4 regions of the Cytobacillus sp. ABV4_503 genome follow, and region 3 is predicted to be linked to each of the others. Evidence: riboswitches for the same ligand, from Rfam matches in the RefSeq annotation. Region 3 holds a riboswitch; each other region holds the start of a gene.
The links. Region 3 has a riboswitch for thiamine pyrophosphate ahead of tenA (thiaminase II). Riboswitches for the same ligand answer to the same signal wherever they lie in the genome.

Region 1 (2,201 bases), 830 kb from region 3:
GGCGGCGTGACCGGCTCATCTAGAATGGTGTCACTTAATGAATCCACAAATTGCTGCGAGTAAAAAATGGGATCCCCGGTTGTAAAAACCGTTTTAGCAAGCATATTGGTATTTAGCTTGGTTTTGTTGGCAAGGGAATATTTTTCGTGCACCAGCCTGATTTGACAGGTAAAGCCTTCAAGCAGGCGCACGATTTCATACGTTTCATCTTCCTGTATCCTTTTTACATATATCGGCTTTTCCTGAGAAGCTGCAATATAAGCCCCCCTGTGTGTGACCAGTAAAGAATTGATTTTCAATGCTTTGGCCGCTTTTTTCGCGGATGGAAAACTTCTAGATGTGACAAGTGTTACATAAATTCCTTTTTGCTGCACATATTCAATGGCTTCTTTTGTTGATTTATGAAGTCTTCCATTTGATTGGAGTAGTGTTCCGTCAATATTTAAAGCAAGCATTCTGTATATCATCCAATTTGCCCCCCTCTTCTCGGTGTAAAATTGTCCTATTACACTTTTATGAAGGGAAGGATTGGAATAGAACATGACATGGACAATGCAGAAATTTTTTATAGCTTTTCTGTGTTAGTGAAGGCGTTTGTCTGTTTTCATAGATCAAATGATTTAAAGAATTATAAATTAGTCATTTACAATTTGGATGCTCCGTATTAAGATGGAGTCAATAAAAACTGCATATCTTATTTTGCACTAGGGGAGCTTTTTGGCTGAGAAGAACAATCCGTTCTGACTCTTATCACCCGATCTGGATAATACCAGCGTGGGGAAGTGCAGGTGAACGGCTATCATTTCTAGTGTATTGATATCATTCAACTGCATTTCCTTATGGGAATGCAGTTTTTTATTTTCATTAGGCTCTTTTCGTGTAAATTGTTGTTTTTCGCTTATTAATATTGTCCGTTGATTTCCGCTCCAGGCTGCTCGCTTTCCGCGGGGCGGGCGGTGAGCCTCCTCGACGCTGCGCGTCTGCGGGGTCTCACCTGTCCCGCTACTCCCGCAGGAGTCTCGCACCTTCCGCTACAATCAACTCAGTAAATCATATACAAAAAGCAACAAACCTTGCGAAAATAGCCTTTCATGAAAACTAAACTAGGAGGATGGAAAGATGCAGGAAAATTTTCTATGCGGAACAAGTGAGATTACAGGGTGCAGGTTTTCGATTTATCCAATGACTGACAGGTTTGTGGATGTTATTTTATCTGCTCTAAAAGAAGTGGATACAAGCAAGGTATGGATGGAAACAGATGATGTGAGCACTTGTGTGCGCGGCAGATCCATTCATGTTTTTGATGTGGTCAAAGCTATTTATCTTGAAGCTGCTAAGCATGGTGATCATGTGGTATTTAACGGCACATTTTCAAATGGCTGCCCTGGGGATACTGCCGGAGATGCTTATCTTGCTGAAAATGAAGAGAAGGCGAATGAAAATAAATCTGCTGGAATCAGCCAGGAAGTCGCTGTACAGTTCGCACTGTATCCGATGGGGATTCCTTCATACATGAACGTCATTATGGAGCAGGTCGAGCTCGCAAAGGATCAGGGAACATTTACTGAAGGTGTCCATTATGCTTCAAGATTAGATGGAGATGCACATGCTGTTTTTAAAACGCTGGAAGATGCATTCCAAAGCTGTAAGAAAAGCGATTCTACTCATATTGTCATGACAGTGAATATGTCTGCGAACAGTCCTTCCAAGAAGGGGGCTGTGTAATATGCTCGAAAAATGGAAACTTCGTGAGGTCATTGTCCTGTCTGTACTCGCTGTTGTGTTTGCAGTTGTATACCTGGTGTTCATGCAATTTGGGAACGTGTTATATGGGATGTTTGGCTTAATCGGCTATGATCTGATTTTTGGCATTTGGTTTATTGTTTCAATCATCGCAGCGTACATAATCAGAAAACCCGGAGCCGCCTTTTTATCGGAAACCGTCGCTGCAGCCATTGAGGTCATGATTGGCAATGCAGTAGGCCCTCGCCTGATTCTTTCAGGCATGATACAGGGGATTGGAGCAGAGGCGGTGTTTGCGGCAACAAAATGGAACAACTACCGGACATGGGTTTTAATTGCTGCCGGCATGGGCTCTTCTGTTACAAGCTTTATTTGGGGCTATTTCATTTCAGGCTATGCAGCCCTCTCACCCGGTTATGTAGCTGCCATGTTTTTCGTGAGACTGATTAGCGGCGCTT
Region 2 (2,201 bases), 2.0 Mb from region 3:
AGGAGAAGTCAATCCGTCCCGGACGGAGGAATGCTTCATCAAGCATATCCTTCCTGTTTGTCGCTGCAATAAATAGTATTCCATCATTGGAATGGCCGCCGTCCAGCTGGACTAGCAGCTCAGTTAACGTCTTTTCGCTTTCTTCTCCGCCATGCTGCTTTCTTCTGCCTGCCAATGCATCTACTTCGTCAATGAAGACGACGGCAGGAGAATGCTTTCTTGCATTTTGGAAAAGGTTTCTTACTCGGGAAGCTCCCACACCAACGAACAACTCATTAAAACCGGAACCGCTGGTTGAGAAAAAAGTGGCTCCAAGTTCTTTAGCGATTGCCTGAGCCAGCAATGTTTTTCCTGTTCCAGGAGGCCCGTATAATAGAATTCCCTTCGGCGGCTTAATCCCCATTTTCAGAGAGCGCTCAGGTTCTTTTAATATAGAAAGAGTCTGCATGATTTCCTCTTTCATTTCTTCCTGAATTCCGCCAACATCTTCCAGTGAAATGGAAGGAAGGGCCTTTGGCTTAGATACACTTTGTTTCATGGTATTTGTAGCACCCATTCCGCCTTTTCCTGACTTAAACAGGTAAATGCCAATGGCTATAAACAAAAGGACTACACCGCCCAGAATCCAAGGGGTATAAGGTCCTGTGGTTGCGAACGTATATTGTATATTATAGGTTTCTACTAATTTATCAACCATCTCACTGTTGGGAGGCACATGGGAGATGTACTCGCCATCAGGGGCTGTGATCAGCAGTTTCCCATTTTTGTATTCCTGTACTGCAACAGTCTTTCCATCCTGGGAGGCAATAATTTTTTCCACAGAAGAAAACGGAACTGTCACATCCTTATTTCCTGCTTGTACGGTCCAAATAACCGCCGCCAAAATCACCGTGATCACCAATGCAATAGAAACAATCGTCGAAGGCTTCTTTAGACGTGATTTCAACTATTTCCCTCCTCATTGAACATACCTACATTATAAGGAAATAGTATTGTTAATAACAGGGTTTTACTTTTTTTAAACGTTGTAAATTATGGAAAAATAGTATAGTTTATAAGAAAGTGTGCTACAACAGCTATCAGATGGCATAAATATGTGAAAAAAATGTGACAAGCAGGGTGAAAACCTGGCATATAAATTAAAAAAGTTTTTTCAAAGAATCCTTTTCACAATGTTTCATTTCATATATACTAAAATCGGATAATTCAATAACGTGCCACAAGGGGAGCATTTTGCTGAGAGTGAATAGTTCGCTGTTCTGACCCTTTGAACCTGTTAGATAATGCTAGCGCAGGAATGTGGAATAAAAGGCGGAAGGAGATTTTCTGCCTGCTTGTTCTCCCTTGGGGTATCGTCAACGATTAAAGGGGGATTTTTTTATGAAAAAATTAAGCTTAACTGCGATGATTGAAGCTTCATTTTTTGCAGCATTTGCCATCATTCTGGATTTTCTGCCATCAATCAAGCTGTCACCGTCTATTTCCATTTCCGCCGCGATGATTCCGATCTTTATTTTGGCTTTCAGGTGGGGTTTTAAGGTAAGCTTCATCGCAGGCCTCTTATGGGGAATTTTGCAGATTTCCATGGGAGATGCCTGGATCGCCACTCCGCTTCAGGCATTTATTGAGTACTTTGTCGCATTTGCCTGTATTGGTTTTGCCGGTTTGTTTTTCCGGCCAATTCAAAATCAGCTGCACAGGGGAAACAAGAACAAAGCATTGGGCTGGATAGTTTTAGCTGTGTTTGCCGGAAGCCTTGCCAGGTATTTCTGGCATTTCATAGCAGGTGTATTTTTCTTTGGAAGCTATGCGCCAGAAGGGATGTCGCCTGTATTATTCTCCTTCATGGCAAATGGCGCAACAATGCTTGGTGCTGCTATTCTTTGTTCCATTTTAGCAGCATTAATTATTTCTTCGGCACCTGGATTAATCATGAGAAAATCAGATGAAATTATTCAATCGCAAAAACATGCTTCCTGATTATAATCTGCCTCTTTGAATATATTTCAAAGAGGTTTTTTTCATATCTTAGGAAACTCCTTATGAAAAATGGGTATATTACTCAAAAAGGGGAGTGATTGTTTGTCAAACACATTGCAGGGTAACATCATAACAGGTGTCTTTGATGCAGAAACCAGTGCCTTTGAGATCCAAAAGGTTAAAAGTTTCACTACCCAGTCGATTCTCAACAAAAATCAATG
Region 3 (2,201 bases):
ATACTTCTCATCCTGATAAGCAATCAGGCGGCCCTTTAGAAAGGAGGTTTAGATGAACAGAACCCGATTGTTAACTACGATGGCTTTATTTGTGGCAATTGGGACACTGGGTTCCCATTTGCTCTGGTTTCCGGCAGGCATAGCAAAGGCCTATCCGGTGCAGCATGCGGTGAATGTATTGGCAGCGGTGACGCTTGGACCCCTGCCTGCAGCAGCTGTGGCATTTATGATTGGCCTGCTTCGTAATTTGCTTGGATTCGGGACGCTGCTTGCGTTTCCAGGAGGCATGATCGGTGCGTTTTTGGCAGGTGTGCTTTATTTGAAGTTCGGCCGGAAAATATGGGCTGCTGTAGGAGAAGTGGTAGGTACCGGCTTAATTGGTGCATTGTTTGCAGTACCTTTTGCAAAGGTTCTCATGGGGAGCTCAGCTGGGGCATTCTTCTTTGTGCCGCCATTCCTGGTCAGCAGCATTGCCGGTGCGTCCATAGGCTGGATGGTTTTGGCAAAGGTTAAAGAGAAGAACTTGGTTCAGAATATGTGATGATTTTGGGCTGGCGAAGCTAGTTGAGTAAGCAGATAAGCGGAGTGCAGCATAGCAATCTGACTTTATGAGCGATTTTTAAGAGTTATGGGCGAAATCCAAAATTTATGAGCGAAAAACGTCAAGTTAGAAAATCGGTAAAAAACAATTAGAATGTTAGAAAACTGCTAGGGGCGCTACGGCTGAGATAAGGAGCTTTTCCTTTGTCCCTTGGAACCTGATCTGGATAATGCCAGCGCAGGGAAGCAGTGAGGACCTCGTTATATATCCTCATGCTTTTTCCCCGGCAGCTTCTGTAATGAATAAGGAGGCTATTTTTTATGACTTTTTCAGAGATTCTGCGCAAAGAAAATGAAGATTTGTTTCAGCTGATATTTGAGCACCCGTTTGTCCAGGGTATCGGGAGAGGGGACGTGCCGAAAGAGGCGCTGGCCCATTACATTAAAGCGGACTTTGAGTATCTGAATGCGTTCATGCATATTTATGGGATTGCCATTTCAAAGTCTGCAGAGCGTAAGGATATTTCTTATTTTAATCAGCAAATAGAATTTGTATTGAACAGCGAAGTACATCCCCACCATAATTTTTGCCAGCAGATTGGGGTGGATTACGAAGCATTGCAGGGCTATCCGCTCCCTCCAACAGCTGATCATTATGTTAAGCATATGATGTATCATGCCCACACAGGCGGCATGGGTGAGATCCTTGCTGCATTATTGCCTTGTCCATGGACTTATTGGGAGATTGGGCTTGAACTCATGAAGCAATATGAGCCAGATGAGAACCATCCGTTTTATCCATGGATCTCTTTTTATGCAAATTTAAGGGTCGAAGCTGTGACCATGAATATGAGGAACCGTTTGGATGAGCTTGCTGATGCGGCATCACCGGAAGAAAGGCAGCGAATGAAGGATGCTTTCCGAAAAAGCTGCCAGCTGGAGCTTGGCTTCTGGGAGATGGCTTATACCTGCGAAGAGTGGCCGGCGGGCAATCCTGCAGCAGTCAGATAAGAAAAACGCCTGCATCTGCTTTATGGCAGTGCAGGCGTTTTTTCAAAATCCCATCTGTAATGAGCGGTAATGGGAGTCTTAAAAGAAGATAGTTTTACTTCTGCTGCAAATGGTGTGGAGTTATGTATAACATATGGAATGCCATCTTTCGTCCGTTTGTCAGATATGATTGCCACATGGTTGAATTTAGGAGAAAGGAAAACCACAATGTCACCCGGCTGCCATTGCTGAAGGTTCTTACCATCTCCTGGATTCAGTTCAGTTGTTAATGACTTTGCGAAGCGGCTAAAGAAGACATTCTGGTTTGGCACCCTTCTAAAATCAATGTTCGGATCAGGCTTGCCCTGCACTCTTGAATACAAGTCCGTATTCTCGGCGATATCCTGATCAATAAGATCCTTTAAGGTTACATCAGCCCCCTGGAATCCCCTCCAAATCACATCTGTACAGACACCTTCGCCATCGGGCGGATAGCCTCCCGCATAGTAGGCACTTTTATATGGCGTGCGCTGGTCTACTTCTTTTCTGGCTGTCAGGACCATATCTAGCGGATCGGCAATGCCGTTTAGATTTGAATCGGCCTGTGAATATTCAGAAGGCACTGCTATTTTCTTTGCAAAAGGACTTTCGAAATGAATGCCGATGGAATC
Region 4 (2,201 bases), 2.0 Mb from region 3:
CACCACATTGGTGATATTATGTACCAGAGGATTTGTATCTCTTAGTTTTTCCAATAGGCTGCTAATCTCCTGAATGTTCACATTAATTCCTCCTTTAATTCATAACTAGTCCGCCATCCACAACCAAATTCTGTCCTGTAACCGCCCTTGCCCAGGGAGAAGCGAAGAAGACTATTGCATCAGCCACTTCTGCAGGATCTGTGACTTTTTTTAATGGAGTTGAGTTTTCGATAATTTCAAAGACTTCCTCGGATGTCGAAGCACTGGCGTCTGTCGTTCTTAACAAACCGCCTGATACCATATTCGCAGTAATCCCATATTGGCCCAGCTCATTCGCCATATTCCTGGTGAAGCCTAATAGAGCAGCTTTGCTGGTCGTATAGTCATGGTAGGGTACAACTGGATTCTGGAATAGATTGGTCCCAACCGAGATTATCCTGCCAAACTCCTGTTTTTTCATATCTTCCAGACCAGCCTGGACTGTGTTTAAAGCCCCAAGAATTGCACCTTCGAGCTGGTTTTTGTAATCGTCCCATTTAATTGTTTCTGCATCTTTTTTTGAAATAGGGTCAAATTGAAAGTTCACCAGTGCATTATTGACTATGGTTGTAATGGGGCCTCCAAAGTGTTCCTTCGCCTTTTGAAACATTGATTTCACTTGACCTCTGTCCCGGATATCAGCACGAATGGCAATGGCTTTTTCGCCAATTTCCTTCTGTAGAGCATGTGCTTTTTCCTCGCTATGGAAATAGTTAATGACAACTCTCGCCCCTTCCCTCGCGAATGCTTTTGCTGTTTCTTTGCCCAGCCCTCTGCTGCTGCCTGTAATAATGACAATCTGATCGTTAAGATTCATAGAAAATCCTCCTTATTGATAGCCAATTCATTTGTTTTTGAGAACAAAATAAAAACCAGATCCGAAATTGGACCTGGCTGAATAATCTAAGAGAAAAAACATCGTTCCCCGCAATTACTACTTTCCTACGCTGGTATGATCCAGATCAGGTCCGAAGGGTAAAAAACAGTCCGGTTTCTTTCTCAGCCCGCGAGCATCGGGCACCCCTAGCAGTAAAACTATTAAGTTGGCTGATTTCATCTTAGCCTGAAACGTTAAATCTGTAAAGTCTTGCAATTCTGCCTGTTCCTCTTTAAGGTTTAAATAGAAATACATAACTTGGAGGAATCAAAGAATGGCTGAACACCAATTCCATTTAAAAGCACATTGGCCTGGACTTCGTAATGATGTTGGAGAAATTGAGACTGGAGGGCTGAAAACAAAGGTTTCCATTCCCCCAGAAATGGAAGGTCCCTGAATCGGAACAAATCCGGATGAAATGCTGCTTGGGGCTGCAGCAACTTGTTATATCATTACCCTGGCAGCCATGATGGAACGAAGCAAACTCGAAAAAGAAGACCTTACGATGGAATCAATTGGAATTGTGGATGTAACCAAAGGAGTGATTACGTATAGGAAAATTATTCATCGCCCCCTTATCTTGTTAAAAGCTGATGCGACAGAAAAGGATCATTCACTTGCGCGAAAGCTGGCGCAAAAAGCTGAAGCATCCTGTATGATTTCCAGGGCGATTAAAGGAAATGTGGAAATAGCACTGGAAGAAACCATTCTAATTGCCAAAAGAGCATCCAAATAAACCAAAAACCGGCATGTTAGCCGGTTTTTAATCTTAGAGAGCCCACTTTCGGATTGCTTTTGCAACACCAGCGTCATCATTAGTTCCCGTAACAGCATTGGCTGTTTCTTTCACAATATCCTGGGCATTTCCCATTGCTACTCCCCAGCCAGATTCCTCTATCATGGCAATATCATTTAAGCTGTCTCCCATTGCCATTACATTTTCCATCGAAATGCCAAGAATCTCAGTTACCTTCTGGATACCTCTGGCTTTATTGATGCCCAGAGCATTTACCTCAATATTAGTTAAGCTGGAATTTGTAATTTCCAGGTCCCCTTTTGTTCGAAGCTCTTTATGAATGAGTTCCCTGATCTCATCATCTGATATATCAAATCCAAATTTAAGCCATTCATGGTCATGAATATTTTCTGGCATTTCATTCATCCAAACTTGTTCGCAGCTGGTTGCCCAGAATTTGGTCTTATGTGACTGGGATAAATTCCACATCCATTCCATTACTTTAGAATCAACAGGAGTCCTTGTGATTAATTCTCCACCAGGGCCAAA

Region 1: linked by a shared signal. The riboswitch ahead of ACXAD1_RS05090 (YkoF family thiamine/hydroxymethylpyrimidine-binding protein) and the one ahead of tenA (thiaminase II) in region 3 are both predicted to bind thiamine pyrophosphate.
Region 2: linked by a shared signal. The riboswitch ahead of thiT (energy-coupled thiamine transporter ThiT) and the one ahead of tenA (thiaminase II) in region 3 are both predicted to bind thiamine pyrophosphate.
Region 4: linked by a shared signal. The riboswitch ahead of ACXAD1_RS11065 (3-oxoacyl-ACP reductase) and the one ahead of tenA (thiaminase II) in region 3 are both predicted to bind thiamine pyrophosphate.

What each region holds. Positions count from the first base shown of each region.
Region 1 is NZ_JBSWTH010000001.1:983,607-985,807, reverse strand. It holds gene ACXAD1_RS05095 (Cof-type HAD-IIB family hydrolase) at 1-467, opposite strand, end outside; TPP riboswitch at 697-798, shown strand; gene ACXAD1_RS05090 (YkoF family thiamine/hydroxymethylpyrimidine-binding protein) at 1,120-1,725, shown strand; gene ACXAD1_RS05085 (ECF transporter S component) at 1,727-2,201, shown strand, end outside.
Region 2 is NZ_JBSWTH010000001.1:2,167,017-2,169,217, reverse strand. It holds gene ACXAD1_RS10895 (AAA family ATPase) at 1-946, opposite strand, end outside; TPP riboswitch at 1,213-1,315, shown strand; gene thiT (energy-coupled thiamine transporter ThiT) at 1,381-1,980, shown strand; gene ACXAD1_RS10885 (hypothetical protein) at 2,083-2,201, shown strand, end outside.
Region 3 is NZ_JBSWTH010000001.1:154,136-156,336, forward strand. It holds gene thiW (energy coupling factor transporter S component ThiW) at 53-541, shown strand; TPP riboswitch at 701-802, shown strand; gene tenA (thiaminase II) at 862-1,551, shown strand; gene ACXAD1_RS00720 (DUF1287 domain-containing protein) at 1,572-2,201, opposite strand, start outside.
Region 4 is NZ_JBSWTH010000001.1:2,197,502-2,199,702, forward strand. It holds gene thiM (hydroxyethylthiazole kinase) at 1-81, opposite strand, end outside; gene ACXAD1_RS11065 (3-oxoacyl-ACP reductase) at 95-856, opposite strand; TPP riboswitch at 962-1,074, opposite strand; partial or broken gene ACXAD1_RS11070 (OsmC family protein) at 1,191-1,652, shown strand; gene ACXAD1_RS11075 (Cof-type HAD-IIB family hydrolase) at 1,686-2,201, opposite strand, start outside.